3 regions of the Kineococcus aurantiacus genome follow, and region 2 is predicted to be linked to each of the others. Evidence: riboswitches for the same ligand, from Rfam matches in the RefSeq annotation. Region 2 holds a riboswitch; each other region holds the start of a gene.
What was found. A riboswitch is a leader RNA that binds a small molecule or an ion and turns the genes downstream of it on or off. The one in region 2 is predicted to bind thiamine pyrophosphate.
Positions count from the first base shown of each region.

Region 1: another riboswitch for thiamine pyrophosphate. It lies ahead of thiM (hydroxyethylthiazole kinase); the one in region 2 lies ahead of thiO (glycine oxidase ThiO).
Region 3: another riboswitch for thiamine pyrophosphate. It lies ahead of BJ968_RS13230 (ECF transporter S component); the one in region 2 lies ahead of thiO (glycine oxidase ThiO).

Region 1 covers NZ_JACCBB010000001.1:1,335,174-1,344,769, forward strand. The annotation lists gene BJ968_RS06370 (thiaminase II/PqqC family protein) at 28-687, opposite strand; gene thiD (bifunctional hydroxymethylpyrimidine kinase/phosphomethylpyrimidine kinase) at 684-1,499, opposite strand; gene thiE (thiamine phosphate synthase) at 1,496-2,119, opposite strand; gene thiM (hydroxyethylthiazole kinase) at 2,116-2,919, opposite strand; TPP riboswitch at 2,912-3,012, opposite strand; gene BJ968_RS06390 (DUF4383 domain-containing protein) at 3,075-3,530, shown strand; gene mgrA (L-glyceraldehyde 3-phosphate reductase) at 3,558-4,592, opposite strand; gene BJ968_RS06400 (LmeA family phospholipid-binding protein) at 4,664-5,386, opposite strand; gene trxA (thioredoxin) at 5,437-5,874, shown strand; gene BJ968_RS06410 (SpoIIE family protein phosphatase) at 6,020-8,179, shown strand; gene BJ968_RS06415 (amino acid permease) at 8,227-9,596, opposite strand, start outside.
Region 2 covers NZ_JACCBB010000001.1:3,320,731-3,330,326, reverse strand. The annotation lists gene BJ968_RS16085 (ThiF family adenylyltransferase) at 1-348, opposite strand, end outside; gene thiG (thiazole synthase) at 345-1,139, opposite strand; gene thiS (sulfur carrier protein ThiS) at 1,136-1,345, opposite strand; gene thiO (glycine oxidase ThiO) at 1,345-2,463, opposite strand; TPP riboswitch at 2,451-2,560, opposite strand; gene thiE (thiamine phosphate synthase) at 2,592-3,230, shown strand; gene BJ968_RS16060 (Gfo/Idh/MocA family protein) at 3,235-4,395, opposite strand; gene BJ968_RS16055 (urease subunit alpha) at 4,495-6,171, opposite strand; gene ureA (urease subunit gamma) at 6,168-6,881, opposite strand; gene BJ968_RS16045 (amino acid permease) at 7,052-8,503, shown strand; gene BJ968_RS16040 (amidohydrolase family protein) at 8,500-9,596, shown strand, end outside.
Region 3 covers NZ_JACCBB010000001.1:2,727,416-2,737,011, forward strand. The annotation lists gene BJ968_RS13175 (potassium channel family protein) at 1-623, opposite strand, end outside; gene BJ968_RS13180 (potassium transporter TrkG) at 616-1,968, opposite strand; gene BJ968_RS13185 (ankyrin repeat domain-containing protein) at 2,076-2,498, opposite strand; gene BJ968_RS13190 (EAL and HDOD domain-containing protein) at 2,587-3,870, opposite strand; gene dcd (dCTP deaminase) at 3,989-4,564, opposite strand; tRNA gene BJ968_RS13200 (tRNA-Gly) at 4,640-4,710, shown strand; gene BJ968_RS13205 (hypothetical protein) at 4,763-5,029, opposite strand; gene BJ968_RS13210 (NAD-dependent epimerase/dehydratase family protein) at 5,130-6,113, shown strand; gene BJ968_RS13215 (CsbD family protein) at 6,117-6,290, opposite strand; gene BJ968_RS13220 (DUF4235 domain-containing protein) at 6,523-6,825, opposite strand; gene BJ968_RS13225 (hypothetical protein) at 6,841-6,981, opposite strand; TPP riboswitch at 7,043-7,146, shown strand; gene BJ968_RS13230 (ECF transporter S component) at 7,194-7,799, shown strand; gene BJ968_RS13235 (ATP-binding cassette domain-containing protein) at 7,792-9,246, shown strand; gene BJ968_RS13240 (CbiQ family ECF transporter T component) at 9,417-9,596, shown strand, end outside.

The sequences.
Region 1 (9,596 bases), 2.0 Mb from region 2:
CCCGGCGCGGTCCGCGCCCGCGCGGGGTCAGGGGACGGGCCAGGTCTCGCGCCGGTGCGCGGTCTCCCAGAACAGCCACTCGTAGCGGGTGGCGACGGCGAACGCCTCGTGCATGGCCTCCTCCAGCCCGGCCGTGGCCGCGGCGTCCACGAGGGCCCGGGCCCGCTCGACGGAGGCGTGGAACTCGGGGGCGTCGTAGGCGGCGACCCACCGGGCGTAGGGGTGCCCGGGCACGAGCTCGGCGTGCGCGGCCAGCCGCCGACCGGCGTCGGCGTAGACCCAGAAGCACGGCAGCACGGCCGCCGCGGCGACGGCGTAGGGGTCGGTCGCCGCGCTGGCCACGAGGTGGGAGACGTAGCCCAGGGTGGTGGGCGAGGCGACCGGCGCGGCCGGGGCCGGCGGCAGCAGCCCGGACTCCAGCAGGTCGGCGTGCAGGGCCGACTCCACGACGACGGCGCCGTGGGCGGACTGCGCCCAGAACGTCGCGGCCGCGGTGTCGGGGGCGCGGGCGGCCAGCAGCGACAGCGCGCGGGCGTACCCGGACAGGTAGATCGCGTCCTGCTCCAGGTAGTGCCGGAACACGGCCGCGTCGAGCGTGCCCGCGCCCAGCTCGGCCAGGAACGGCGACGCCTCGATCGCCGCGCGCACGGCCGCGGTGCGTTCCCACGCCCGGTCGGTGAAGGTCACGGTCGGTCCTCCCGCAGGGCGAAGGCGTGGTCGAGGGGGCCGTGCCCGGACCCGACGCGCAGGGCGGCGCCGGCGCGCAGGGCGGCCTGGAGGTAGTCGCGGGCGGGGTCGGCGAGCTGCTCCCAGCCCGCGCCGGGGTGCAGGGCGGCCTGCGCGGCCAGCGCCGAGGACAGCGTGCAGCCGGTGCCGTGGGTCGCGGTGGTGTCCACCCGGGGCCGCCGCAGGAGGAGTTCTCCGGCGTCGCCGACGAGGACGTCGACGCTGTCCGCCCCGGTCAGGTGCCCGCCCTTGAGCAGGACGGTGGTCCCGCTGCGGGCGAACAGCTCGCGCGCCTGCGCCCGGCACCCGTCGAGGTCGCGGGCCGGTTCGGCGTCCAGCAGGACGGCCGCCTCGGGCACGTTCGGGGTGACGAGGTCGGCCAGCGGCAGCAGGTCCTCGCGCAGGGCGGCGACGGCGGCCGGGTCGAGCAGGCGGTCACCGCTGGTGGCGACCATGACGGGGTCCAGGACGACGCGGCCGACGTCGCGGGAGCGCACCGCGGCGGCCACCGCGGCGACGACGCCGGCGTCGGCGAGCATCCCGATCTTCGTGGCGTGCACGGTGACGTCGTCGAGCACCGCGTCGAGCTGCTGCGCGACGAAACCGGCCGGGACGACGTGGACGCCGCGCACGCCGCGGGTGTTCTGCGCCGTCAGGGCGGTCAGGACGCTCGTGCCGTACACCCCGTGCGCCGCGAACGTCTTCAGGTCGGCCTGGACGCCCGCTCCCCCGCTGGGGTCGCTGCCGGCGACGGTGAGCGCGACGGCGCTCACGCGCGGTCCCACTGGTTCCGCAGCGCCCGGGCCGCGCGTCGCGGGTCGTCGGCCGCGCAGATCTCCGACACGACGCAGAACCCGGTGATCCCGGTGCCGCGCAGGGGGTCGAGGTTGTCGGGGTGGATGCCGCCGATCGCCACGCAGGGCACGGGCGAGGCGGCCACGACGGCCCGCACGCCCTCGGCGCCGAGCGCGGCGGCGGCGTCGGGTTTCGTCGCGGTGTCGCGCACGGGGCCCACCCCGAGGTAGTCCACCACCGCGGGGTCCACCCGCTGCGCCTGCTCGACGGTGGAGACCGACAGCCCGACGAGCAGGCCCGGGGCGATGCGGCGGACCTGCTCGGCCGGCAGGTCCGACTGGCCCAGGTGGACCCCGTCGGCGCCCGCGACGAGCGCCACGTCGACGGCGTCGTTGACGAAGAGGGGCACCCCGGTGCCGGCCAGGACGTCGCGCACGGCGACGACGAGGGCGAGGCGGTCGCGGTCAGGGCCGTGCTTGGCCCGCACCTGCACGGCGTCGACGCCGCCGGCGACGGCGGCCCGCACGACTTCGGCGACCCCGCGGTCGCCGCACAGGGCGGTGTCGGTCACCAGGTACAGGCTGGGGGTGAAGCTCACGCGAGCCGTCCCGCGGCCGCGCCCAGCGCCCCGGCGTCGACGGCGTCGAGCTCGTCGAGCCAGGCGGTGGCGAAGGACCCCGGCCCCGCGGCGCGCTCGGCGGCGCGCTCGGCGGCGACCGCGACGTGCAGGTGGGCCGCGACGGCCGCCACCAGCGGGTCGGGTTCGACCCCGGCGTAGGCGGCGACGAGCGCCCCCAGGGAGCAGCCCGCGCCGGTCGTGCGGGTCAGCAGCTCGTGACCGCCGGGGACGCGGACGGTGCGCCCGGCGTGCACGACGACGTCGACGGTCCCGGAGACGGCCACGGCGCCGCCGGTGCGCGACGACAGCGCCCGCGCGGCCTCGACGGCGTCCTCGACCCCGTCGGTGGCGTCGACCCCGCGCCCCCCGGCTCCGGCGCCGGCCAGCCCCAGGACCTCGGAGGCGTTGGCGCGCACCACGGTCGGGGCGTGCTCGAGCAGGTCGCGGGCCACCCGGGTGCGGAACTCCAGGCCGCCGACGGCGACGGGGTCCAGGACCCAGGGGGTGCCGTGGGCGCGGGCCGCTCCGGCCGCCAGCGCCATGGCCGTCGCCTTGACGTCGTCGAGGGTGCCCACGTTGACCAGCACGGCCGAGGCGACGGCCGCGAACGGGGCGGCCTCGTGGACGTTGTCGACCATCGCCGGGGCGGCCCCGGCGGCCAGCAGGGCGTTGGCGGTGATGGTCTGCACGACCGAGTTGGTGAGGCACTGCACCAGCGGTGCGCGCTGCGCCACCGCGGCCCGTGCCCGCGCGACGTCTTCCCCCGTGACGGCAGCCATGCCGCGACATCCCTTCGTCAGCATTACCTGAATCAGGTTCTCCGGGTGTGATCTCAGCTGCGCGATCCGCGCGCAGCACCCCGTGTCGCGGCCGACAGTAGCACCGCGGGGGGCCGGGCCCGTTTGCGCCGGGGACCACCGGGTAGCGGCTGCTCATGAGCCAGAACTTCGCGGGGTCGGTGGAGCCGGTGCACCCGCGCACCACCGCCGGGCAGCACCTGTCGCTGGTCGTGGGGGTCCTGCTCCTGCTGCTGGGCGTGGCGGGTTTCGCGGTGTCCGGCGTCGGGGACTGGACCGGCGGGACCCAGGAGCAGCAGGTGGTCGGTTTCTCGGTCAACCCGCTCTCCAGCGCCGTGCACGTGGTGCTGGGGCTGCTGGGGCTGCTGGGCCGCACCGGCGCCCGCCGGGGGCGGTGGTTCGGGATCGTGCTGTTCGCCGCCTGCGCCGCGCTGTTCGCGTGGGGCCTGTCCAGCGAGGGGTCCGGCGACACCCCGCTGAACCTGGCGTGGCCGGTCACCACGCTGCACGGGGTCCTGGCCGCGGCGGGTCTGCTCATCGCGCTCGTGCCCGTGCGCGCGGGCCGCAGGCCCTCGACGGCCGAACTGGGCTGACCCCCCGCGGGGGGGCCAGCCCACGGGTCAGTTCTCGCCGCCCTCGCGGACGCCGGCCCACAGGTCGACGCCGGAGTCCACGGCGAACTCCTCGATCGCGGCCAGCTCGGCGTCGCTGAACTCCAGCTTCTGCACGGCGGCCACGTTGTCCTCGACCTGGCGCACCGAACTGGCCCCGATGAGGGTCGTGGTGACCCGGCGGTCGCGCAGCACCCAGGACAGCGCGAGCTGCGCCAGCGTCTGCCCGCGCCCGGAGGCGATCTCCTGCAGACCGCGGATGCGGCGCAGGGTTTCGTCGTTCAGGACCGAGGGGTCGAGGGACTTGCCCTGCGCCGCACGGGAGTCCTCGGGGACGCCGTGGAGGTACCGGTCGGTCAGCAGCCCCTGGGCCAGGGCGGTGAAGGGGATGCAGCCGACCCCCTCGGCCTCCAGGACGTCCAGCAGCCCGGACTCGATCCACCGGTTGAACATGGAGTACGACGGCTGGTGGATGAGCAGCGGCGTGCCGAGGTCGCGCAGGATCCGGGAGGCCTGCAGCGTCCGCTCGGGACCGTAGGAGGAGATCCCCACGTACAGCGCCTTGCCCGACCGGACGATGGCGTCCAGCGCCCCCATCGTCTCCTCGAGCGGGGTGTCCGGGTCCGGGCGGTGGTGGTAGAAGATGTCGACGTACTCCAGGCCCATGCGCTGCAGGGACTGGTCCAGGGACGCCGTGAGGTACTTGCGGGAGCCGCGGTCGCCGTACGGGCCGGGCCACATGTCCCAGCCCGCCTTGGAGGAGATGACCAGCTCGTCGCGGTACGGCGCGAAGTCCTCCCGGAACAGGCGGCCGAAGTTCGTCTCGGCGGAGCCGTAGGGCGGGCCGTAGTTGTTGGCGAGGTCGAAGTGGGTGATCCCCAGGTCGAACGCGCGGCGGGCGATGTCGCGCTGGGTCTGGAACGGCTTGTCGTCGCCGAAGTTGTGCCAGAAACCCAGCGAGAGCGCGGGCAGCTCGACGCCGCTGCGGCCGCAGCGGCGGAAGGGCATGGACTCGTACCGTCCAGCGTCTGCGGTGTAGGTCACAGCGCGATCCTGTCACGCGGGCCGGGCCGCACGGCCGCGGCGGGGCCGGGGCCCCGGGTGGGCGGGGCGGCTCAGGGGACGTCGACGGGGCCCGGCGCGAGCGCGCCCTCCACGGCGAGGCCGGTGTCGGTGACGCGCAGACCGCTCAGCCGCACCTGCGCCGGCACCCCCTCCAGCGGGACGGACAGGTCATCGACCCCGGCCAGCTCCAGCAGCCGCCGCGCCCGGCTCAGCGGCACCGTCGCCCCGGCCAGCTGCGCGCTGACCGGTTCGAGGCGGACGGCCGCGCCGTCCAGGACGGGCCGGGCGGTCACGGCCAGCTCGAGCCCGGCCGTGAGGACCCGCACGGTCGTCGCGGCGCGCACCGCGTCCCCGTCCCGGGCCAGCCGCACGTCCAGGCCCGCGACGGACACCTGCCGCGCCAGGTCCGCGAACGGCACCTGCGCCCGCAGCGTCCCGCCGGCGAGGTCCACCGTGCCTGCGCGCCCCAGGAGCACCGTGGGCGGGACGTCCACCTCCGGCACGCGCACCCGCACGTCGTGCAGCGCGAGGGAGCCGGCCGGCAGCTGCCCGACGGTGACGGTGACGTCCTCGAAGCGCCCCCGCGCGACCTGCCACAGGAACGACCCGCCCGCGACGGTGACCCGCGGGTCCTGCGGCAGGTCGTAGCGGGTGCGCAGCTCGGTCGCGACGCGGGCGGTCGCCCAGGCGCGCGCGCCGAGGTCGGCCGCGACGGCGATCACCGCGAGCGCCGCGAGGGTCACCAGCAGCCGGAGCAGGCGCGATCGGGGCACCTGCGCGACGGTACGGGAAGGTCTGGGGACCCACCGTGGTTGGCAAGGGCATGAGCACTCAGGCACTGACCCTGGAGACGCACGACGAGACCGTGAAGGACGGCATCGTCCTCATCGACTTCTGGGCCGACTGGTGCGGTCCGTGCAAGCAGTTCGCACCCGTGTTCGAGCAGGCCTCCACCCAGCACGAGGACATCACCTTCACCAAGGTGGACACCGAGGACCAGCAGGTGCTGGCCGCGCGCTACGGCATCACGTCGATCCCGACGCTGGTGGCCTACCGCGACGGCATCCCGGTCTTCGGCCAGCCCGGCGCCCTGCCCGGCCCGGCGCTGGAGCAGCTCATCGAGCAGGTCCGCGCCCTGGACATGGACCAGGTGAAGGAGCAGTACGCGCAGGCGCTCGCGGCCGAACAGGCCAAGCAGCAGGCCCAGCAGCAGCCGGCGCGCGAGGGCGTGCGGGCGGGCACCGACCCGGCCGCCTTCTGACCCGTCCCCGGTCCCCGTGCGGGAGCCCCGTCCGTCCCGGGCGGGGCTCCCGCGCGTTTGAGGCAGACACGGCCCCGCCGGAGTGATTCGATGGGGCCGCGAGCCGACGGGAGCGGTCGGGGACGACCAGGGGGGACGGGACAGGGTGACCACCGCACCGGTCGACATGGGGGCCGTGTTCCGGGCCCTGCCGACGGCGTACACGGTGCTGAGCCCGGACTTCACCGTCGTCGACGTGAACGCCGAGTTCCTCCGCCTCACCGGCCGCGAGCGGCACGAGGTGCTGGGCCGCGACGGCTTCGAGGTCTACCCGACGTCCCCGGAGACGCTGGTCGACGGCGGGAACCCGCTGCGCGCGCTGTTCACCCGCGTCCTGGCCTCGGGGCGGGCGGAGTCGGTGCCGCTGCTGCGCTACGACGTCGCGCCGACCCTGGCGGGGTCGCCCGCGGAGCGGTGGTGGTCGCTGGCCTGCTCGCCGCTGCTGGACGACGCGGGCCGCGTCGAGCTGCTGCTGTTCCACGTCGAGGACGTCAGCCGGTACGTGCTGGACCACCAGCGGGGGGTCCCGCACGAGGTCGAGCCGGCGCTCGGCTCCCGGCTCGTCGCCCGCCTGGAGGCCGGGCGGGTGGCGCAGGCCGCTCAGGCCCAGGCGGCGCGGCGGGTCTCGGCGCTGGCCGAGACGGCGCTGCAGCTGGCCTCGGCCCGGTCGCTGACCGACGTCGTCCACGCCCTGGCCGGCCACGGCCTGGCCGCGATCGACGCCGACGCGGCGGGCATCGCGGTGCGGGGCGAGGGCGGCTGGCAGCTGGTGGGCGTCGGTGGTCTCCACGACGAGCTGGACGAGCAGTGGGACCGCCTGCCGTTCGACTCCCCGCTGCCGATCTGCGTGAGCGCGCGCACGGGCCAGCGCGTCCTGCTGCCCGACGCCGCGGCGGTCGACGCCTACCACCCGCTGACGGCCTCGCTGCGCAACGGCAACGGCCGGCGGGCCTGGGCCTCGCTGCCGCTGCTGGTGGGCGGGCAGGTGATCGGGGGGCTGGCGGCCGGGTGGGGCCGGGACCACCCGTTCACGGACGAGGAGCTGGAGCTGCTCGACGGCTGCGCGGCGCAGTGCGCGCAGGCGCTGGAGCGCATCACCGGGGAGCGGTCCGCGGCCGAGGAGGTGCGCGCCGTGCGCCGCATGTCCGAGACGCTGCAGCGCAGCCTGCTGACGCAGCCGCCGGTCCGGGAGGGCCTGCAGCTGGCGATGCGCTACCAGCCCGCAGCCCGAGGCGCGGAGGTCGGCGGCGACTGGTTCGACGCGTTCGCGACCCGCTCGGGCGGCACCGTCCTCGTCGTCGGGGACGTCGTGGGGCACGACCAGGTCGCCGCGGCGGCCATGGGCCAGGTGCGGAACATGGTGCGGGGCATCGCCTTCGACGGTGACGACCGCCCGGCGACGCTGCTGGCCCGGCTGGACCAGGCGATGGCGGGCCTGGAGCTGGGGGCGCTGGCCACGGCGGTCCTGGCGGTCGTGGACCCGCCGCTGCCGGGGATCGGGTCGCGGCGGTTGCGGTGGGCCAACGCCGGTCACCTGCCGCCGCTGCTGCGCCGCGCGCGCGGCGGGGTGGACGTCCTGGACACCTGCGACGACCTCATGCTGGGGGTGGAGCCGACGTCGCTGCGGCACGAGCACGTCGTGGACCTCGACCCCGGCGACCTGCTGGTGCTCTACACCGACGGGCTCGTGGAGCGCCGCGGCCTGGACCTCGACGAGGGCGTCGCCGCGGTCCGCGCGGCCCTGCAGGCCCGCGACGTCCTGAACGCCGGGGGGTGGGCGGACTCGCTGCTGGCCGGCACGCGCGCGAGCGGCGCCGAGGACGACACGGCCCTGCTCGTCCTGCACGTGGACGCGGTGTCGGCGGCGCGGGCGGTGCAGGCCGGGGACGGGGTGGCCGAGACGGTGCTGCCGGCCGACCCGCGCTCGGTGCGCGACGCCCGCCGGGTGGTGCAGCGCTGCTGCGGCCACCAGGGGGTCGACGACGACACGACGGAGACCGCGGTGCTGCTGGCGAGCGAGCTGGTGACGAACGCCGTCGTCCACGGCCGCAGCGACGCCCGGTTGCGGGTCGTCGCGAGCCCGCGCTCGGTGCACGTCGAGGTCGGGGACGACAACGACCGGGTCCCGGTGCTGCAGACCCACGACGACGACGCCCTGTCGGGCCGCGGGATCTGGCTGCTGGAGACGGCCGCGACCCGCTGGGGCGTGCGGGAGGAGCCCATCGGCAAGGTCGTGTGGTTCACCCTCGAGGTGCCCGGCGCGTGAGCGGCCGGTGAGCGGCGGGGTCCGGGCGCGGCCCGGACCCCACCGCCTCACGCGTCGGTGGTGCTGCGCCCGACGGGGATGGTCCGGCCGCGGAAGAACCCGGGCCGGCGTGCGCGCTGCACGAGCATGACGACGACGCCGAGGGCGAGGACGCCGATGCCGAGCACGAACACCAGGCCGACCCCGCCGACCTGCGAGCCCGACCCGTAGGAGGGGTCCGTGGAGTCGACCGCGGTCTGGACGAAGAACACCAGCAGCAGCACCCCGCCCACGAGGGGGGCCAGGCAGGTCGACAGGAACGCCTTGACGTCCCCGCGCCAGCTGCCGCGGAAGTACCAGACGCACGCGAGCGCGGTGACGCCGTAGTAGAAGCAGACCATCATCCCCAGCGCGGAGATGGTGTCCCACAGCACGTCCTCGGACAGCACCCGCATCACGGCGTAGAACACCGACGCCACGACGGCCGAGACGACGGTGGCGTACCCCGGGGACTGGAACCGGCGGCTGACGTGGGCGTACCTCGGCGGCAGCGCCCCGTAGTGGCCCATGGCCAGCAGGGTGCGGGCCGGGGAGATGAACGTCGACTGCAGCGAGGCCGCCGAGGACGCCAGGACCGACAGCGACATGAGGATCGCGACCGGTCCCATGACGGGGCTGGCGAGGGCGGCGAAGAGGTTCTCCTGGATGTCCTCGTTGCCCAGGCCCAGCCCGTCGGTGCCGGTGCCGGAGAAGGACAGGACGGCCAGCGCCATCGTCAGGTAGAGGACGACGATGACGGCGATCGTGGACAGCGCGGCCCGGCCGGGGGTGGTGCGGGCGCCCTGGGTCTCCTCGTTCATCGTCAGGACGACGTCCCAGCCCCAGTAGATGAACACCGACAGGGAGATCCCGGCGGCGAAGGAGGAGAAGGAGTCGACGCCGAGGGGGTTGAACCAGCCCGGGTCGAGGGTCAGCCCGGCCGGGGCGGTGCCGCGCGCGACGTGCACGAACGCGGCGACGGCGAACCAGACGAGCACGACCAGCTGGAACGCGACGAGGACGTACTGGACGACCTTGGTCGCCTCCAGCCCGCGGTAGGAGACCCAGCAGGCCAGCGCCATGAACACCAGGCAGGTCGCCACGTTCACCGGCACGTTCGCGGCGAGGTCGGCGATCGACTCGTCCCCGGTGAGCTGGGACAGCATGAGGTAGAAGAAATCGACGGCGATGCCGGCGAGGTTGGACAGGACCAGGACGGTCGCGGCGAGCAGGCCCCAGCCGCCCATCCAGCCGATCCACGGGCCGAACGCGCGCGAGCTCCACGTGAACGTGGTGCCCGCGTCGGGCATGGCCGAGTTCAGCGCCCGGTACCCCAGCGCGACGAGCAGCATGGGGACGAAACCCACGAGGAAGATCGCCGGGAGGTGGTCCCCGACGG
Region 2 (9,596 bases):
GCGTTCGGCGTGGGCCACGACGCGCACGTGCGGGTTCGCGCGCGCGAGCTCCTCGCGGGCGCTCTCGGCCTTGGACCGGCCCGTGCTGGCGGTGGGGTGCAGGACCTGCCGGTGCAGGTTGGACTCCTCGACGACGTCGTCGTCGACGACCCCCAGCGTCCCGACCCCGGCGGCCGCGAGGTACAGCAGCACGGGTGAACCGAGGCCGCCGGCGCCGACCACGAGCACGCGGGAGTTCTTCAGCCGCAGCTGCGCCTGCTCGCCGAAACCCGGCAGCTGCAGCTGGCGGGCGTAGCGCCGCCGTTCGGCCGGGGTGAGCCCGGCCGCCGGTTCCACCAGCGCGGTCACGACGCGGCCCCGAAGTCGGCCCCGAAGTCGGCCATGCCCCGCAGCGGGGAGGACGCCTGCGCCAGCGGGCGGCGCGGGATGCGCCCGGCGAGGTGGGCCTGCCGGCCGGCCAGGACGGCGTGCCGCATGGCCGAGCCCATGAGCTCGGGGTCGTGGGCGCGGGTCACGGCGGTGGCCAGCAGGACGGCGTCGCAGCCCAGTTCCATCGCCAGCGCGGCGTCCGAGGCCGTCCCGACGCCCGCGTCGAGGACGACGGGGACCGAGGCGCGTTCGGCGACGAGGGCGATGTTGTGGGGGTTGAGGATCCCCAGCCCGGTGCCGATGGGGGCGCCCAGCGGCATGACGGCCGCGCAGCCGAGCCGTTCCAGGCGCAGCGCGAGGGCGGGGTCGTCGTTGGTGTAGGCCAGGACGGTGAAACCGTCCTCGACGAGCCGGTCCGCCGCGTCGAGGAGTTCGGTGGCGTCGGGCAGCAGCGTCTCCTCGTCGGCGACGACCTCCAGCTTCACCCAGTCGGTGCCCAGCGCCTCGCGGCCCATCCGGGCCGTGAGCACGGCCTCGTGGGCCGTGCGGCACCCGGCGGTGTTCGGCAGGACGTCGACGCCCACGCGGTCGAGGACGTCGAGCAGCGAACCCCGGGCGCCCGGGTCGACGCGGCGCATGGCCACGGTCGTGAGCTGGGTGCCCGAGGCGCGCAGCGCCCGTTCCAGGACGTCGTGGTTGGCGGCTCCCCCGGTGCCGGTGATGAGCCGGGAGGAGAACTCCCGGCCGGCGATGACGAGCGGGTCGTTCACCCTCCGGCCACCGCCCCGAGCAGTTCCACGCGGTCCCCGGCGCGCAGGTGCGTCGCCGCCCACCGCCCGCGCGGGACGACCTCGTCGCCGACCGCCACGGCGACCCCGCGCCCGTCGGGCGGGCACGACCCGACCGACGCCACGACGTCGGCGACGGTGTCCCCCGCGGCGCAGGCGAACACCTCACCGTTCAGGACGATCTCCATCAGCCCCTCCACCTCACGAGTTCCTCGAACCTGCCCGGTGCGCACGCCGCGACCGGCGGCGGCACGTCCTGCCCGGTGACCAGCGCGGTGACGGCCTGGGCCGTCACCGCCGACAGCAGCACCCCGTTGCGCCCGTGCCCGACGGCCAGCACGAGCCCCTCGACGTCGCCGGCGCCGATGAGCGGCAGGTTGTCGGGCGAGCCCGGCCGCGAGCGCGCGACGGCTTCGGCGAGTTCCAGCTCGGCCAGGGCGGGCACGAGCGCGCAGGCGTCCTGGAGCAGGTCCCGCACGGCCCCGGCCGTGACGGTGGTGTCGTAGCCGAGGTCCTCGGTCGTGGCGCCGACGACGACCTCGCCGTCCTCGCGCGGCACGACGTACACCGCCCGGTCCCGCACGGTTCCGCGCACGACGTGGTGCGGGACGGGGGAACCGTTGCCGCGCAACCGGAGCACCTGGCCCTTGACCGGGCGCACGGGGGCGTGCGCGGTGGCGCGGGCCCCGGTCGCGAGGACCACGCGGCCGGCCGCGACCTCCCCCTGCGGCGTCCGGACGCCGGTGACGCGCCCGGCGGTCACCGCCGGTTCGCCGGTGGTGCGCCGGAACTCCACGCCGCGTTCGCGCGCGGCGCGCAGCACCGCGGTGACGAGCCGCCGGGGGTCGACCTGGTGGTCACCGGGCACGAGGGTCCCGGCCACGACGGCCGGGTCGAGCAGCGGTTCGCGCTGCCGGCACTGCGCCGCGCTGAGGCGCTCGACCTGCAGGCCCCACTGCTCCTGGCGGCGGCGGACGTCGGCCAGCCGGGCCCGGTCACCCGCGTCGAGCGCGACGAGGAGGGTCCCGGTGGGCCGGTAGCCGACCCCCAGGCCGGAGGCCTCCTGGACGCGGGCCGCGTGGTCGGCGAAACCACCGGCGGCGTGCAGGCCCAGCCGCAGCAGCGCGGGTTCGGAACCGTGCATCTCGCTGACGGGGGCGAGCATCCCGGCCGCGGCGTGCGAGGCCCCGGCACCGGGTTCGGGGTCGACGAGCAGGACGTGCAGGCCCTGTTCGGCCAGCCGCCACGCGCAGGTGGCGCCGACGACGCCACCCCCGAGCACGACGACGTCGTGCGGCACTGCCACCACTCTCCCTTCGCCGGTGCTAACCGGTGCAGGTTCGGACGGTCGGCGAGATCGCTCGCCCTCTCAGCCCGCCTGCCGGGCTCCCGTGGTGGGAGGACCATACCCCCACCGGTGGCAGACTCTCCAGGGTGCCGAAACCCGATCTGCGCGACGCCCGGCTCTACCTGTGCACCGACGCCCGCCGGGAGCGGGGCGACCTGGCCGGGTTCCTCGACGTGGTGCTCGCGGCGGGGGTGGACGTCGTGCAGTTGCGGGACAGGACGCTCGACGCGGTGGAGGAACTGGAGCTGCTGCACCTGACGGCCGACGTGGCCCACCGGCACGGACGGCTGGTGGCCGTCAACGACCGCGCCGACCTCGCGGCCGCCGTGGGGGCCGACGTCCTGCACCTGGGGCAGCGGGACCTGCCGCCGGCCCTGGCCCGGCGGGTCGTGGGCCCCGACGTCGCGATCGGGCGCTCGACGCACGACCGGGAGCAGTTCGACGCGGCGCTGGCCGACGACGACGTCGACTACGCCTGCACCGGGCCGGTGTGGGCGACGCCGACGAAACCCGGCCGCGCCGCGACGGGTCTGGACCTGGTGCGGCACGCCGCGGCGGCGGGGACCGCGAAACCGTGGTTCGCCATCGGCGGCGTGGACCGCGGGACGGTCCCGCAGGTCGTCGCCGCGGGCGCGCGCCGCGTCGTCGTCGTCCGGGCGCTCACCGGGGCCCCCGACGCCGCCGCGGCGGTGCGGGCCCTGCGGGAGGCGCTGCCGGGCGCCTGACCCCTCACCGGGTCCAGGCGACCCCGCACCCGGCGAAGGTCCGCCGTTCGCGCAGCACGGTGGCGACGGCCTCCTCGACGCCGACGAGCCGGACCGCCTCGTCCCCGCCGGGCAGCGGGGTGCGCCGCAGGTGGGCGTCGGCGACCGCCCGGGGGGCGGGTCCGGTGACGACGGCGTCCAGGACGCGGGTGAACGCACCGGCGGCCACGAGCGGGGCCCGCAGCGGCCCGCCGTCGGCGGCGCGGCCGAGGAGGTCGTCGAGCAGGTCGAACCGGTCGTGCCGCGTCACCAGCGGCGGCCGTCCCGGCACCTCCTCGACGACGACGTCGAGGGTGTAGTGCAGCGTCAGCCGGCCCCGGGTGCCCTCGACGACGACGAACGGCTCGCCCGGTTCGGCGGCGGCCAGCGTCACGGCCACCACCAGGTCGGGGGCCTCGCGCAGCGACACGACCAGGGAGGTCGTGTCGTCGGTCTCGATGTCGTTGACGCGGTAGGGGTCGACCTGCACGGCGGTGACGTCCTCGACGCGCGTGCGGCCGGCCACGGCCAGGGCCGTGGCGAGGGCGTGCGCGAGCGGGTTCGTCACGACGCCGTCGGCGACGACGCGCCCGTCGAGGTGGCGGCGCCCGGACCAGGCCGCGCGGGTGAAGTAGGAGCGGGGCCGCACCCAGCAGCCGGCGGCCGCGTACCCGGTGACGTCCCCGACGCCGCCCCGGGCGACGCGGTCGCGGACGTGGTCGAGAGCGGCCGAGCCCAGGCTCTGGAAGCCGACCTGGACGAGCCGGCCGCACTCGCGGGCGACGGCCAGGACCTCGGCGAACTCGGCCAGGCCGGTCGTCGGGGGTTTCTCCAGGACGACGTGGGACCCCGCGCGCAGGGCCGCGATCGCCAGGTCGGCGTGCGTGGGCAGGGGCGTGGCGATCGCGACGGCGTCGGGGGCCCCGGCGGCCAGCAGGTCCGGCAGCGCGTCGAACCAGGGGACCTGCGCGGGGACGACACCGTCCTGGCGGCGCGGTTCGGCGACCCCGGTCCAGCGCAGGCGGCCGGCGGCCGCGCGGGCCCCGAGCCGGTCCACGTAGGTGCGGCCGAACCCGTGGACGCCGGCGAGCGCGACGCTCGGCACCCGGTCGGAGCGGGCCGGCCGCAGCGGGGTGCGTGTGGTCATCGGTGGCCCCTCCGCGTGGTGGTGCGGCGGTCGCCGCGCTTCGGACCCGGCGATGGTAACCGCTTTCCCACCTGCGGTCACCACCCACCCGGGCCACCGCTACAGGAGGTACAGCCGCGTCAGGCTCGTCCGCTCCGCCGCCTCCGAGCTGACCGGTTCCCCGTCGACCGTGACCAGCCCGGTCGGGGCGACGCGCACCCGGGCCAGGCGGGAGTTGCGCACCATCGAGCCCAGCCCGATGCCGCGGGTGCCCCGGACCCCGACCCGGCGGCGGCGCGTGGTCATCGCGTCGTTGCCGTCGGCCGCGGCCGCCGCGGAGGTGAACGCCACCGACAGGTCCGCCGCCGTCGCCCCGTGCGCCCCGAACTGCGGTCCGAGGACGAGGGGCTGGGCCCGGTCGATGGCCGCGTTCGGGTCGCCCGTCACGCCGTAGGCGGGGAAACCGGCCTTGAGGACGAGCTCGGGTTTGGCGCCGAAGAACTCCGGCCGCCACAGGACCACGTCGGCGAGCTTGCCGACCTCCAGGCTCCCGACCTCGTGGGACAGCCCGTGGGCGATGGCGGGGTTCACCGTGAGCTTGGCGACGTACCGCAGGGCGCGCTCGTTGTCGTGGTCGGGGTGCTCGGCGCCGAGCTCGTGCTTCATCTTCCCGGCCATCGCGAACGTGCGCCGGACGGTCTCCCCCGCCCGGCCCATGCCCTGGGCGTCGGAGGAGGTGATGGGGATGACGCCGAGGTCGTGCAGGACGTCCTCGGCGCCCATGGTCCCGGCCCGGATGCGGTCGCGGGCCAGGGCCGCGTCACCGGGCAGGTCCTCCTTGAGGCCGTGGACCGACATGATCATGTGGTAGTGCTCGGCGACGGCGTCGCGGCCGAAGGGCAGGGTCGGGTTCGTGGAGGAACCGATGACGTTGGGTTCGCCGGCCATCCGCAGGACGTTGGGGACGTGCCCACCGCCGCAGCCCTCGATGTGGAACGCGTGGATGGTCCGGCCGTCCAGGACCGCGAGGGTGTCCTCGACCGACAGCGCCTCGTTGATGCCGTCGGTGTGCAGGGCGACCTGCACGTCGTGCTCCTCGGCCACCGTGAGCGCGGTGTCGAGCGCGCGGGAGTGCGCACCCATGTCCTCGTGCACCTTGAAACCGCAGGCACCGCCCTCGACGAGGGCCTCCACCGACGACCCCGGGTCGCTGGCCGAACCCCGGCCCAGGAACCCGATGTTCACCGGCCAGGCGTCGAAGGCGTTGAACGCGTGCCGCAGCGCCCACGGCGAGTTCACCCCGACACCCCACACGGGCCCGAACTCCTGGCCGATGATCGTGGTCACCCCGGAGGCGAGGGAGGCCTCCATCACCCTGGGGGACAAAAGGTGCACGTGGGTGTCGATGGCGCCGGCGGTGGCGATGAGCCCCTCACCGGACACGATGGTCGTCCCCGTCCCGACGACGACGTCCACGTCGTCGAGGGTGTCGGGGTTCCCCGCGCGGCCGACGCCGGAGATCCGGCCCTCGCGGATGCCGATCGAGAGCTTGCGGACCCCCTGGACGGCGTCGACCACGACGACGTTGGAGATGACGACGTCGCACGTCTCGCGGACCCGGGCGGCCTTGAGGTGCAGCCCGTCGCGGGCGGTCTTGGCGAAACCGGCGAGGAACTCCTCCCCGGGGGCCTGGGCGTCGTGCTCGACCTGCACGACGAGGCCGGTGTCGCCCAGCCGGAGGCGGTCCCCCGCCCGGGGTCCGTAGGTGGCGGCGTAGTCCCTGCCCGTCAGGCTCACCGTGAACCCCCTGCGTCGTGTCCGTGGTCGGCGTGGTCGAGGTACCCGCACGCGCGGGCGCGTTCCAGTGCCTGCTCGAACGCGCCGGGCGCGTCCAGCGGCCCGTCGACGAGCCCGGCGAAACCGATGGCGACCCGGGCCCCGCCGATGGGGGTGAGGGTCACGTCCTGCGTCTGGCCGGGGTCCCAGCGCACCGTGGCGCCGGCGTCGACCGCGAGGCGGCGGCCGTAGGCGGCCGCGCGGTCGAACCCGAGCCGGGGGTTCACCTCGAAGAAGTGGAAGTGCGAGGTGACGCTGATCGGCACGGTGGCGGTGTTGGTCACCGTGACGCTGACGGCGTCGGGGAACTCCAGGGGGTGCTCGGGCCCGGGCAGGACCGCGCCGGGGGCGTCGTCGCCGAGCGAGCCGCCGCCGAACGGGTCGGTGACGACGACCAGGCGGGTCCCGTCGTCGAAGACGGCCTCGACCTCGACCTGGCCGACGACGTCGGGGACCCCGGGCAGGACGTCGCCGGGCCCGAGGACGGAGCGGCCGGCCCGCAGGGCGTCGGCCAGCCGGGCCCCGTCGCGAGCGGCCTCGCAGACCGCGTCGGCGACCAGGGCGGTGGCCTCGGGCACGTTGAGCCGCAGTCCCCGGGCGCGGCGGGCGCGGGCGAGCTCGGCCACCGTGAAGATCAGCAGCCGGTCTCGTTCACTGGGCGTCAGGCGCATGGCGCGGAGGGTAGCCCGCCGGGGACGGGCCGACGGCCGTCACGACCCCGGTACCGGGGTTTGACGCGGTGGAAACGTCGTCGAAACACACGACGAGCACTCTAACCGACACGGTTTCGGTTATTGTGTCGTCCGTGCAGCGGCGCACCCACCCCCTGGAGGCCCCCGTGATGGACCCCGCGACGGAGCCCGCCGTGTCGGCGCCCCCGCACCCCGCCCCCGAGGACCACCTCAAGACCGGTGCCCTGGGCGCCACCGGCATCACCGCGATGGTCGTGGCGGCCGCCGCCCCGCTGACCGTCATGGCCGGCATCGCCCCCCTGGCGATCTCCGTCGGCGGCATCGGCGCCCCCGCCGGGTACCTGGCCGCCGGCGTCGTCCTGGCCCTGTTCGCCGTCGGGTTCACCACGATGACCCGCCTCACCGGCGGCGCCGGGGCCTTCTACTCGTACATCACCCTCGGCCTGGGCCGCAGCGCCGGCGCCGGGGCGGGGCTGCTGGCCGTCGTCTCCTACAACGCGCTGCAGATCGGCGTCTACGGCCTCCTCGGCACCCAGTTCCAGGCCGCCGGCGTCCGCCTGCTCGGCCTCGACCTGCCCTGGTGGCTCTACGCCGTGGCCGCCGTCGCCGTCGTGTGGGCCCTGGGCCGGCGCGGCATCGACGTCGGCGCCCGGCTCCTCGGCGTCCTGCTCGCCGCCGAGACCGCGATCCTCGCCGTGCTCGTCGTCGGTGTCGTCGCGCGCGGCGGCCACGACGGCCTGCACCTGACGACGTTCTCCTCCTCCGCCCTGTCCCAGCCCGGCATGCTGGGCATCCTGGGGTTCTGCTTCGCGGCCTTCGCCGGTTTCGAGTCCACCGCCCTGTACCGGCGCGAGGCCCGCGACCCCGACCGCTCCGTCCCCCGCGCGACCTACGCCGCCGTGGTCTTCCTCGGGGTGTTCTACGCCCTCGTCGTGTGGGCCGTCGTGCAGGGCGTCGGGGACGCCGGCGCCGTCGCCGCCGCCGGGGCCGACCCCGTCGGGCTGTTCTTCACCGTCATCGAGACCTACGTCGGGACCTGGGCCAGCCACGTCATGGACGTGCTCGTGCTGACCAGCGTGCTCGCCTCGCAGATCGCCTTCCACAACGCGGTCAACCGCTACGCCTTCACCCTCGCCGAGGACGGGCTGCTGCCCCCCGCCCTGGCCCGCGCCCACCCGCGCTTCGGCTCCCCCGCGCGCGCCGGCGCCGCGCAGAGCCTGCTCGCGCTCCTCGTCGTCGCGGTCTTCGCCCTCGCCGGCCTCGACCCGTACACGCAGCTGGTGCTCCTGGTGAACACCCCCGGCGCCATCGGGGTGCTGGTGCTGCAGGCCGTGACCTCCGTCGCCGTCGTGGTCTGGCTGCACCGCCACGGGTCCGTGAGACCCGTCGTGCTGCGCGTGGCGGTCGTCGCGACCGTCCTGCTCACCGCCGCGCTCGTCGTGCTGGTCGAGAACGTCGCCCTGCTGACCGCGGCCCCCACGGGCACGAACGTCGTCCTCGTCGCCGTGGTCCCCGTCGTCTTCGCCGTCGGCGCCCTCACCGCCCGCGCGCTGCGCTCGCGCCGCCCCGACCTCCACGCCCGCATCGGAGGGAACTCGTGAACCCGTCCCTGATCGTCGTCGCCGACACCGTCCACACCCTGGACCCGGCCCAGCCCCTCGCGCAGGCCGTCGCCGTCACCGACGGCACCATCACCGCCGTCGGCGGCCGCGCCGACGTCGCCGGCTGGCGCGGGCGGGACACCGAGGTCGTCGACCTCGGGGCGGCCACCCTCACCCCCGGCCTCGTCGACGGGCACGTCCACCCCGTCATGGGCCTGAACCTCACCGCGGGCGTCGACCTCACCGCCGTGCGGTCCGTCGCCGACCTCGTGGCGGTCCTGCGCACGGTCGACGTCGCCCGCGGCGGGTGGGTCCAGGGCTGGGGCCTGGACCCCAACGCCTTCGAGGGCCGTCCCCTCACCCACGCCCCGCTCGTCGAGGCCCTCGGCCCCGACGTCCCCGCCTACCTGGTCCTGTTCGACGCGCACTCGGCGTTGGCCTCGCCGCGGGCCCTGGAGATCGCCGGGGTCGAGGGGCCCCGGCCGTTCCGCTCCGGCGCGCAGGTCGTCGCGGCCGACGGCGTCCCGACCGGGCACCTGCTGGAGATGGAGGCCATGGACCTCGTTTCGGCGCACCTGCCCGCCGAGGACCCGGCCCGGCGCCGGCGACGGTTCCTGCAGCTGCTGCGGGACATGGCCGCCACCGGGCTCACGGCCGCCAACGCCATGGACTTCGAGGGCGACTCCGCCGACCTCGTGGGGGCCGTGGCCGACGAGCACGGGCTGCCGCTGCGGTTGCGGTTCGCGCCGTTCGTCATGCCCGTCCACGGCCGCGGGTACCTCGACCACGTCGTCGACCTGCAACGCCTCGGCGGGCCCCGCTGGTCCGTCGACGGCGCCAAGTTCATGATCGACGGGACGATCGACGGCGGCACGGCCTGGCTGGAGGAGGCCGACACCCACGGGGAGTCCACGGCGCCGTTCTGGCCCGACCCGGCCGAGTACACCGAGGCCGTCGGGTTCCTGGCCGCCCACGACGTCCCGACCGTGACGCACGCCATCGGCGACGCCGGCATCCGGCACGTCCTGCGCACCGTCGCCGCGCTCCCCCGCGCCCCGCGCGTGCCGCACCGCGTCGAGCACGTCGAGACCCT
Region 3 (9,596 bases), 590 kb from region 2:
TCGTCGGCGGCCAGGACGGTCTCCGGGGTGGCGTAGGTGAAGCCCTCCCCGGCCTTGTGGTGCGCCACGACCGTCACCTTGTAGGTGCTGCGCAGCTTGACCTGCCCCAGGCTCTTGCCGACGATCGGCGCCGGCGGGGTGGTCTTGACCATCGCGAAGCCGCCGTCGAACTCGATGTAGTCGAGCATCCGGCCGCGCACCAGGTGCGCCACGCGCAGGCCCATCTCGTGCTCGGGGCGGATGACCTTGTGGGCGCCGAGCTGGGTGAGGATCCGGGCGTGCGACTCGCTGATCGCCTTGGCCCACACGTTGCGGATGCCGAACTGCAGCAGCGTGGAGACCGTCAGGATGCTGGCCTCCAGGTTCGTCCCGATGCCCACGACGGCGCGGTCGAACTCGTGGACGGACAGCTGCCGCAGCGCCTCCTCGCGGGTGGAGTCGGCGACGACGGCGTGCGTCAGCGAGCCGGCGAGCTCGTCGACCAGGGCCGGGTCGTTGTCGATGCCCAGGACGTCGACCTGCCCGTCCTCCATGAGCTCCAGGGCCAGGGAGCGGCCGAACCGGCCCAGGCCGATCACGACGACCGACCGCGGGCTGGCCAGGGCCGAGCGCTTGCTACCCAATGATCGGTCTCCCCTCGGGGTACTCGTACAGACGAGTGCGTTCGCGCAGCGCCAGGGCGGCGCCGAGCGTGATCGGCCCGATGCGGCCGAGGAACATCAGCAGGGCCAGGACGACCTGCCCCGCGTCGGGCAGCTGCACCAGCAGGCCCGAGCTCAGCCCGACGGTCGCGAAGGAGGAGATGACCTCGAAGACCACCTGGTCCAGCGGGGCGCGGGTCATCTCCACCAGCACGATCGTCGCGACCACGATGACGCCGACGGAGGCCAGGGCGACCGTCAGGGCCTGGCGCACCACGCGGTCGGCCACCCGGCGGTGGAACAGGGTGACGTGCGGCTCGCCCCGGAACTCGGCGAACACCGCCACCGCCAGCAGCGCGAACGTCGTGACCTTGATGCCGCCGGCCGTCGAGGCCGACCCGCCGCCGATGAACATGAGCACGTCCATGACGAGCCAGGACCCGCCGTTCAGCTGCGTGATGTCGACGGAGTTGAACCCCGAGCTGCGGGTCGCGGCGGCCTGGAACAACCCGGCCAGCGGCCGCGCCCACCAGTCCAGGGGTCCCAGCGTCGCCGGGTTGCGCCACTCGTTGACGGTCAGGAACACCGTCCCGAACACCAGCAGCGGGATCGTCGTGACCAGCGTCAGCTTGGTGTGCAGCGACCAGCGCGCGGGGAGGCGGAACTGCCGGCGCAGCTCCAGCAGCACCGGGAACCCCAGCCCCCCCAGGAACGAGGCGCCCACCACGGGCAGGCACATCCACGCGTCGGCGACGAAGCCGGACATGCTGTCCGAGCGCAGGACGAACCCGGCGTTGTTGAACGAGGAGACCGCCAGGAAGACGCCCTCCCACACGGCCTGGGCGACCGTGCGGTCGTAGCCGACGAGCAGGCGCACCGTGAGCAGCACGGCCGTGACGAGCTCGACGAGCAGGGAGACCCGCACGACGCCCAGCAGGACCGTGCGCACGTCCCCCAGGTCGTACCCGCGCGACTCCGTCGTCGTCAGCATGCGCGAGCGCAGGCCCAGGCGGCGGGAGGCGAAGACGGCCAGCAGCGACGCCGAGGTCATGATCCCGAAACCGCCGACCTGGGCTAGGGCGAGGATGACCACGAGGCCGAACCCGGACCAGTGCTCGCGGGTGTCGACGACGACGTGCCCGGTGACGCACAGGGCGCTGACGGCGGTGAACAGCGCCTCGACGAAGGTGGCCGACCCCTCGCCGCGGCGGGCGACGGGCAGCCACAGCAGCGCGGTGCCGACGGCGACGGCCCCGGCGAACGCGAAGGCGACGACCTGGGCGGGGTGGCGGACGACGCGGGGGCGCCGGGAGGTGCCGCCCTCCACCACGTGCTGCCTCCGCCGGTGCGTCTGGGGTCCGCGGCGCGTGCCGCACCGGCGCGCGTGCGCCGACCCGGGCCAGGGTACCGACCCGGCGCCCGGCCCGGCCGCGCTCAGTCCGGTTCGGGGACCTCCAGCAGCTCCAGGAGGTCCTCGCGGCCGAAGAAGCGGGCCGCCTCCAGGGCGTTGGGCGTGCCCAGGTACGGGTCGGCGTCGGCGGCGACGAGGGCGGCGACGACCTCGCGCTCGCCCTTGAAGACGGCGCCGGACAGCGGGGTCTGGCCCCGGCCGTTGGCGCGGTCGGGGTCGGCGCCGCGCTCCAGCAGCGCCAGGACCGTGCGCGGGTGGCCGTGGTAGGCGGCGAGCATGACGAGGGAGTTGCCGTCGCTGTCGGTGGAGTTCACCGGGACCCCGAGGTCGAGGTACCCGGACAGCTCGCGCACGCGGCCCTGCCGGGCGTGCTCGAACACGCGGTGGGCGAGCGCGAGGGCGCGCTCCTCGCCCTGGCTCACGGGGGCCGACGGAACGGCGCCCACCCCTTCGGGGGATCCGTCCCGTGTCTCGGTCACGCGGTCAGCGTAGGACCGGCGCGCGCCGGATGGCGCGCCGAGGGGGTGTCCGCGGTCAGGACGGGGTGATGACAGAACTCACTGTGACCATAGCGCCACTGAGAGCAGCGAGGTAGGCCCGGGAGACCTCGTAGACGGCGTGCCCGGCGTCCGAGATGACGAACGGCTCGTCCTCCTCGTAGGCCAGCACCGCCCGCAGGGCACGCCCCGCCGGCCCCTGCCGGTCCACCAGGGCCGTCCGCACCGACTGCGCGACCCCCGTCGTCGCCACCAGCTCCGCGTCCTGCATCCCCAGCACCGACGCCACGCCCGACAGCAGCCCCACCGTGTACGCCAGGTCCGCGTGGCCCTCGGCCAGGCGCGCGCAGGCCGAGGCCCGCGCCAGCACCATGGTCAGCGCCTCGGTGTCCACGCTCGTCACCCCGCCCAGCAGCATGAGGACCACCCACGAGCACAGCTGCTGACGGCCCAGCAGCACGATCGCCTGCCGCAGGGACGTCACCCCCGTCCGCGTCGCGGCCGCCGCCGACGTCACCGTCTTCAGCACCCGCAGGCTCAGGGCCGGGTCGGAGGCCACCAGCTGCTCGATCTCGCGGGTGGGGACGTCGGTGCCCGTCAGCGCCCGCACCAGCCGCAGGCACACCAGCTGCGACGGCGTCAGGCTCACCGCCTCCAGGGTCACCGGCCGCTGCAGGCCGTACCCCTGGAAGAGGTCCGCGCCCGCCGCCCGGCACCGGGTGAACAGCGCGTCGTCCTCGATGCGCTCCACGACGACCAGCGCCGCCGGGTTGTGCGCGCGGGCCAGGTCCAGGACCCGTTCGAGGTCCGTGCCCGCGGCCTCGACGTCGATCTTGACGTAGTCGGCCAGCGCGACCGCCGGCAGCCGGGACTCCTCCCCGATGAAGTCGTCGATCGCGATGCGGTACCCCTGCGCGCGCAACCGGTGCAGCCCGGCCAGGACCACCTCGTCGACCTCGACGTTCTCCAGCAGCTCCAGCACCACCTGCTCCGGCGAGCACGGGATGGGCAGCTCGCCGGTGAAGAAGCCGCGCGTCAGGTTGATGAACAGCAGCCGGTCCCCGGCGATCTGCTCGACGCCGAAGTCCCCGAAGGTCGCGCTGATGACCTGCGACGTCGCGTGGTCCTGCTCGGCCCCCTCGGCCAGCTCGGCGCTGGCCCGGCCGTGGTTGCGGAACAGCAGCTCGTAGGCCACCAGGTGGCGCTCGTGGTCGTAGATGCCCTGGCGGCCCACCCGGACCGGGGCGACCGACCCGGCCACCTCGTCGTCCTGCGGCCCCAGCGCGGGCGAGGGCGTCGTCACGGGCGAGCGCCAGTGCATCCCGGCCTCCCCGTCCCTCGTCGCGGCGTGTTCCACCCCAGGGACAACGGCGCGTCGGGGCCGTTCCTGAAGCCCCGGGCGCCTTCGTTGGGCCGAACGGGTCCCCCGGACCCCGCGCTCAGACCCGCGTGCGGTGGAAGGACTGCGCCGACCGGCTCGGCGTCGGGCCGCGCTGGCCCTGGTAGCGCGACCCCGAGGCGCCGCTGCCGTAGGGGGCCTGCGCCGGGGAGGAGAGCTGGAAGAAGCACAGCTGGCCGATCTTCATGCCCGGCCACAGCGTGATCGGCAGCGTCGCCACGTTCGACAGCTCCAGCGTCACGTGACCGGAGAAGCCCGCGTCGATGAACCCCGCCGTCGAGTGCGTCAGCAGCCCCAGGCGCCCCAGGCTGCTCTTGCCCTCCAGGCGCGCGGAGATGTCGTCGGGCAGCGTCACGACCTCGAAGGTGGAGCCGAGGACGAACTCGCCCGGGTGCAGGATGAACGCCTCGTCGGGCTGCGTCTCGACCAGGCGGGTCAGCTCGGGCTGCTCCTGCGCCGGGTCGATGACGGAGTACTTGTGGTTGTCGAACAGCCGGAAGAAGCGGTCCAGGCGCACGTCGACGCTGCTCGGCTGGACCATCGAGGGGTCGTAGGGGTCCAGCGCCACCCGGCCGGCGTCGAGCTGGGCGCGGATGTCGCGGTCGGAGAGCAGCACGGGCGTGAGGGTACCGCCGGTGCGAGCACCCCCGGCCGTCCGTTACAGTGGTGCCACTCCTGCTCGCAGGGGTACGCGGGTGTAGTTCAATGGTAGAACTTCAGCTTCCCAAGCTGATAGTGCGAGTTCGATTCTCGTCACCCGCTCAGCGCGAAGGCCCCGGTCCGGTGGACCGGGGCCTTCGTCGTCCTCCGGCGGCTAGCGCGTGCCCTCGGGGCCGTCGTCGCCCGGCACCGCGTTCGCGGCGTCCTCCTCGCTGATCCGGACCCCCGCGATCGGGTCGCCCTGGCCCGTCCCGTCGGCCACGTCGTCCTGCAGGCCCAGCGGGTCCTGCGGGTCGCGGGCCGGGCTGGGCACGGGGCCGGAGTCGGCGGCGCGGGCGTTCTGCCGGCTGCCGCCGTCCTGCACGGCGCGGACCTCGGCGTTGTCGCGCGGGTCCACGTGGTCGGTGCTCTCGTCGCTCACCCGGCCACTGTGCGCCGCCCGCGCGCCGCCCGCGCGCCGGACGCGTAGGGTCGCGATCCGGACGAACCAGCTGGACGACGGGGTCGAGGCGAGGAGCACCATGGCGTTGCGGGTCCTGTTCATCGGCGGCACCGGGATCATCAGCTCGGCGTGCGCCGACCTGGCGGTCCGGCGCGGCATCGACCTCACGGTCCTCAACCGCGGTCACGGCACGCGCCCCCTGCCCGAGGGCGCGCGGGTCCTGCGGGCCGACGTGCGGGACCCGGCGAGCGTGGACGCGGCCCTGGGCGACGAGCGGTTCGACGCCGTCGTCGACTTCGTGGCCTTCACCCCCGAGCACGTCGCGGCCGACGTCGAGCGCTTCCGCGGCCGCACCGGGCAGTACGTCTTCGTCTCCAGCGCCAGCGCCTACGCCAAACCCGTCGCGCACCTGCCGATCACCGAGTCCACGCCCCTGCGCAACCCCTTCTGGCAGTACTCCCGCGACAAGATCGCCTGCGAGGAGCTGCTGGCGCGGGAGTGGCGCGAGACCGGGTTCCCGGCCTTCGTCGTCCGGCCCAGCCACACCTACGACCGCAGGAGCGTGCCGCTCGACGACGGCTGGACGGCGGTCGACCGGATGCGGCGGGGCAAGCCGGTCGTGGTGCACGGCGACGGGACCTCGACGTGGGTGCTGACCCACCACACCGACTTCGCCGCCGGCTTCGTGCCGCTGCTGGGGGAGCCCGCCACGATCGGCGACGTCGTCCACCTCACGGGCGACGAGGTGCTCACGTGGGACGGGATCGCCCGGCGGCTGGGGGCCGCGGCCGGGGTCCCCGACCCGCAGCTCGTGCACGTGCCGAGCGAGGTGATCGCGCGCGAGGCGCCCGACCGCGGGCCGGGGCTGCTGGGGGACAAGGCGCACTCGGTGGTCTTCGACAACGGCAAGCTCAAGCGGTTCGTGCCCGGGTTCGAGGCGACGACGAGCTTCGCGCAGGGCGCGCGGGAGATCGTCGCCCACCACGACGCGGACCCGGCCCTGCGGGTCGTCGACGCCGTCGCCGACGCCCGTCAGGACCGGCTCGTGGAGCGGTTCGGCTGAGGGTCAGCCCTTGAAGGCGTCCTTGACGTGCTCGCCGCGCTGCTTGAGGTCGGCGGCCGCCTGGTCCTTCTGACCCTCGCGGCGCAGTTCCTCGTCGTCCTTGGCGCCGCCGACGGCCTCCTTCGCCTTCCCAGCGAGGTCCTGGGCCGCGTTCTTGATCTTGTCGCTCGCGCTCATCGTCGCTCTCCTCCCTGCTCCCGGGTGGTTCCCGGTGCGGACCACCACTGCAGCACCGCCGCGGCCGGCCCGCACCCGGGGAGGGCCCCCGCGCGGGGTCGGTCCCGGGGAGGGTTCGTGGAGGCCCCGAGGTGGTCGCGCAGCACCCGCCCGACGGCCGCGTCCGGGCGCGCGCGACCGGACCCCCACCCGCGCGGGGCGGGGGCCGGCCGCGGCAGTCACGGACCGGTGGTCAGGAGTTGGCCTCGACCCCACCGTCGTCGCCCGGGCCCAGACCCGGCGGCAGCTCGCCGAAGCTCTTGCGGTACCAGACCGCGGCCTGGCGCTCCACGACGAGCCGGGTCAGGCCGATGATCGCGCCGGAGGCCAGCGCCCAGACCACCGCCTCCCTCCACGCCACGTCCGGGTCCTCCGGGTTGTCCGGCGGCGGGGACCCCGTCGCCGTCACCCAGATCTTCTTCGTGACGCGGCTCGCGACCGCGGTCGCGAGGATGCCGGCACCCGGGCCGACCAACTTCCAGACGATCGAGCTCATGCGCCGAACCCTGCCCTACAGCAGGTCCAGGAGCCAGCCCAGGAGCGGTGTGAGGGCGGCCGCGCTGCCGCCCAGCACCGCGACGACCACGACCAGCGTCAGCAGCCGGACCGCCCTCGACGGCCCACCGTCCGGTCCCCGCATCATCCGCAGCACCCCCCCATCCTCCCAGTCCCGTCACCCCCACCGCGGGAGGCGGGGACGGGGGTAGGGTCGGGGCACACGACAGGGGAGCGCCGTGGGCGCTGAGAGTGCGGGTACCCGCAGACCCTCGAACCTGATCCGGCTCACACCGGCGTAGGGAGTCGGGACGTCCTCGACGCGTGGCCACCCGGCCGCGCGTCCCCCTCCTGGACCCAGGAGGAACCATGAGCACCAGCACCGTCAGCCGCGCCCGCAGCCCCCACCGCTGGCGCACCGTCGACCTCGTCACCGCCGCCGTGCTCGGCGTCGCGTTCGGCGTCGTCTTCTGGGGCTGGGACGTCCTGTACGCCGTCCTGACGCCCCTGTTCACCGCTGTCCCGTTCGTCCAGAGCATCCTCGCCGGGGTGTGGCTGCTGCCCGCGGTCGTCGCGGCCCTCGTCGTGCGCCGGCCCGGGGCCGCACTGCTCGCCGAAGTGGTCGCGGCCAGCGTCGAGGCCCTGCTGGGCAACCAGTGGGGCACGTCCGTCCTCGTCTCCGGCGTCATCCAGGGCCTCGGCGTCGAGATCGCGGTCGCCCTGTTCGCCTGGCGCCGGTTCGGCCCGGCCGTCGCCGTCCTCGGCGGTGTCCTGGCCGCTGTCCTCGAAGGCGTCTACGAGCTCTTCGCCTACTACGCCGGGGAGTGGACGTTGCCGCTGCAGGCCGTGTACGTCGGCTGCTTCGCCGTCTCCGGCGCCGTGGTCGCCGGCCTCGGCGGCTGGCTCCTCGTGCGGGCGCTGGCCCGCACCGGGGCCCTGTCCGCCTTCGCCGCCGGGCGCGAGCACGGTGCCTGACCTCACCCTGCGGGGCCTGACGGTCACCTCCCCGCAGGGCCGCGTCCTCCTGCGCGACGTCGACCTCGACGTCGCCGCGGGGGAGCGCGTCCTGCTCGCCGGGCCCAGCGGGGCGGGCAAGTCGACCGTCCTGCGGGCCCTGGCCGGTCTGCTCGGCGAGGAGGTCGACGCCACCGGCGACGTCCGGCTCGACCGGCGCACCCCCGCGCCGGGGGAGGTGGGCCTGCTCGTGCAGGACCCGCTGGACGCCGTCGTCGCCGAGACCGCCGGGCGGGACACCGCCTTCGGTCCCGAGAACGCGGGGCAGGACCGGGCCGCGATCTGGCGGCACGTCGCCCGCGCCCACGCCGCGGCCCGGTTCACCGCCGGCCGCGACCGCGAGGTCGTCACCCTCTCCGGCGGGGAGCGCCAGCGCCTGGCGCTCGCCGGGACCCTCGCGGCCGACCCGGCCGTGCTGCTCCTGGACGAGCCGACGGCCATGCTCGACGCGCCCACCGCCGCCGCCGTGCGCACCGCCGTCCTGGACGCCGCCCGCGGGCGCAGCCTGCTCGTCGTCGACCACGACCTCGCCGCGTGGGCCCCCCACGTCGACCGCGTGGTCCTGCTGGGACCCGACGGCCGCGTCGCCGCCGACGGCGCCCCCGGGCCGGTCCTGGCCGGCGTGGACCACCTGTGGGCGCCCGGGGCCGGCACCCCGGTCCCCCTCGCCGTCCCCGACGGGCTCCTCGCCCCGGTGCTGAGCGTGCGCGGCGACGCGCTGCGGGGCCGGGGGCTGGGGCTGGTGCGCAGCCGCCGGGGGCTGCGCCCGCGCCCGCCCGCCACCGTCCTGACCGGGGTCGACGTCACCGCCGCCGCGGGCGCCGTCACCCCGGTCACCGGTGACAGCGGCGCCGGGAAGTCCAGCCTGCTGGCCCTGCTCGCCGGCCTGGCCCGGCCCACCGCCGGGGAGCTGCTGGCGGCCCCGGAGCTGGCCGGCCGCCGCGGCCGCCGCGCGCCGGGCGACTGGACCTCGGCCGAGCTGGCCGCCCGCACCGGCTGGGTGCCGCAGTTCCCCGAGCACACCTTCGTCGCCGCCACCGTGCGCGAGGAGGCCGCCGCGACGGCCCGCGTCCTGGGCCGCGACACCGCCCGCGCGCAGGAGCTGCTCGAGCTGCTGGGGCTCGCCGACCACGCCGATGTCAACCCCTTCCGGCTCTCCGGCGGCGAGCAGCGCCGGCTGGCGCTCGCCGGTGCCCTGGCCGCGGGACCGGCGCTCGTCCTGGCCGACGAGCCGAGCGTGGGGCAGGACCGGCGGACCTGGTCGGCCGTGGCCGGTCTGCTGCGGGCCGCGGCCCGCGACGGGGCCGCCGTCGTCGTCAGCACCCACGACGGGCGCCTGCTCGACGTCCTCGGCGGGTCCGGCGGGGTGCACCTGCGGGCGGGGTCGGCCGGGGAGGTCGCGGCGTGAGCGGCGGCACCTCCCAGCCCGGCGTCCACCCCCCGGTCAGTCCCTCTGTCCATCCCCCGGTCCACACCGCGGTCCACAGCCCTGTCCACACCGCTGTGCACAGCGGTGTGGACAACCCTGTGGAGATCACCCCCGGGGGTGTGGACGACGGGGGCGTGGACGACAGGGGCGTGGACGACGGGGGTATGGACGACGGGGTCCCCCCGACCGCGGCCGAACGGCGCAGCGCCGGCCCGGGGCCGGTGGTCCGGCACTGCGGCCCGCTGCCGCTGCTGGCCGTCGGGCTGCTCTGCGCCCTCGGGGCCTTCGCCGTGCAGGAGTGGTGGCAGGCCGCCGGGGCCCTGCTCGTG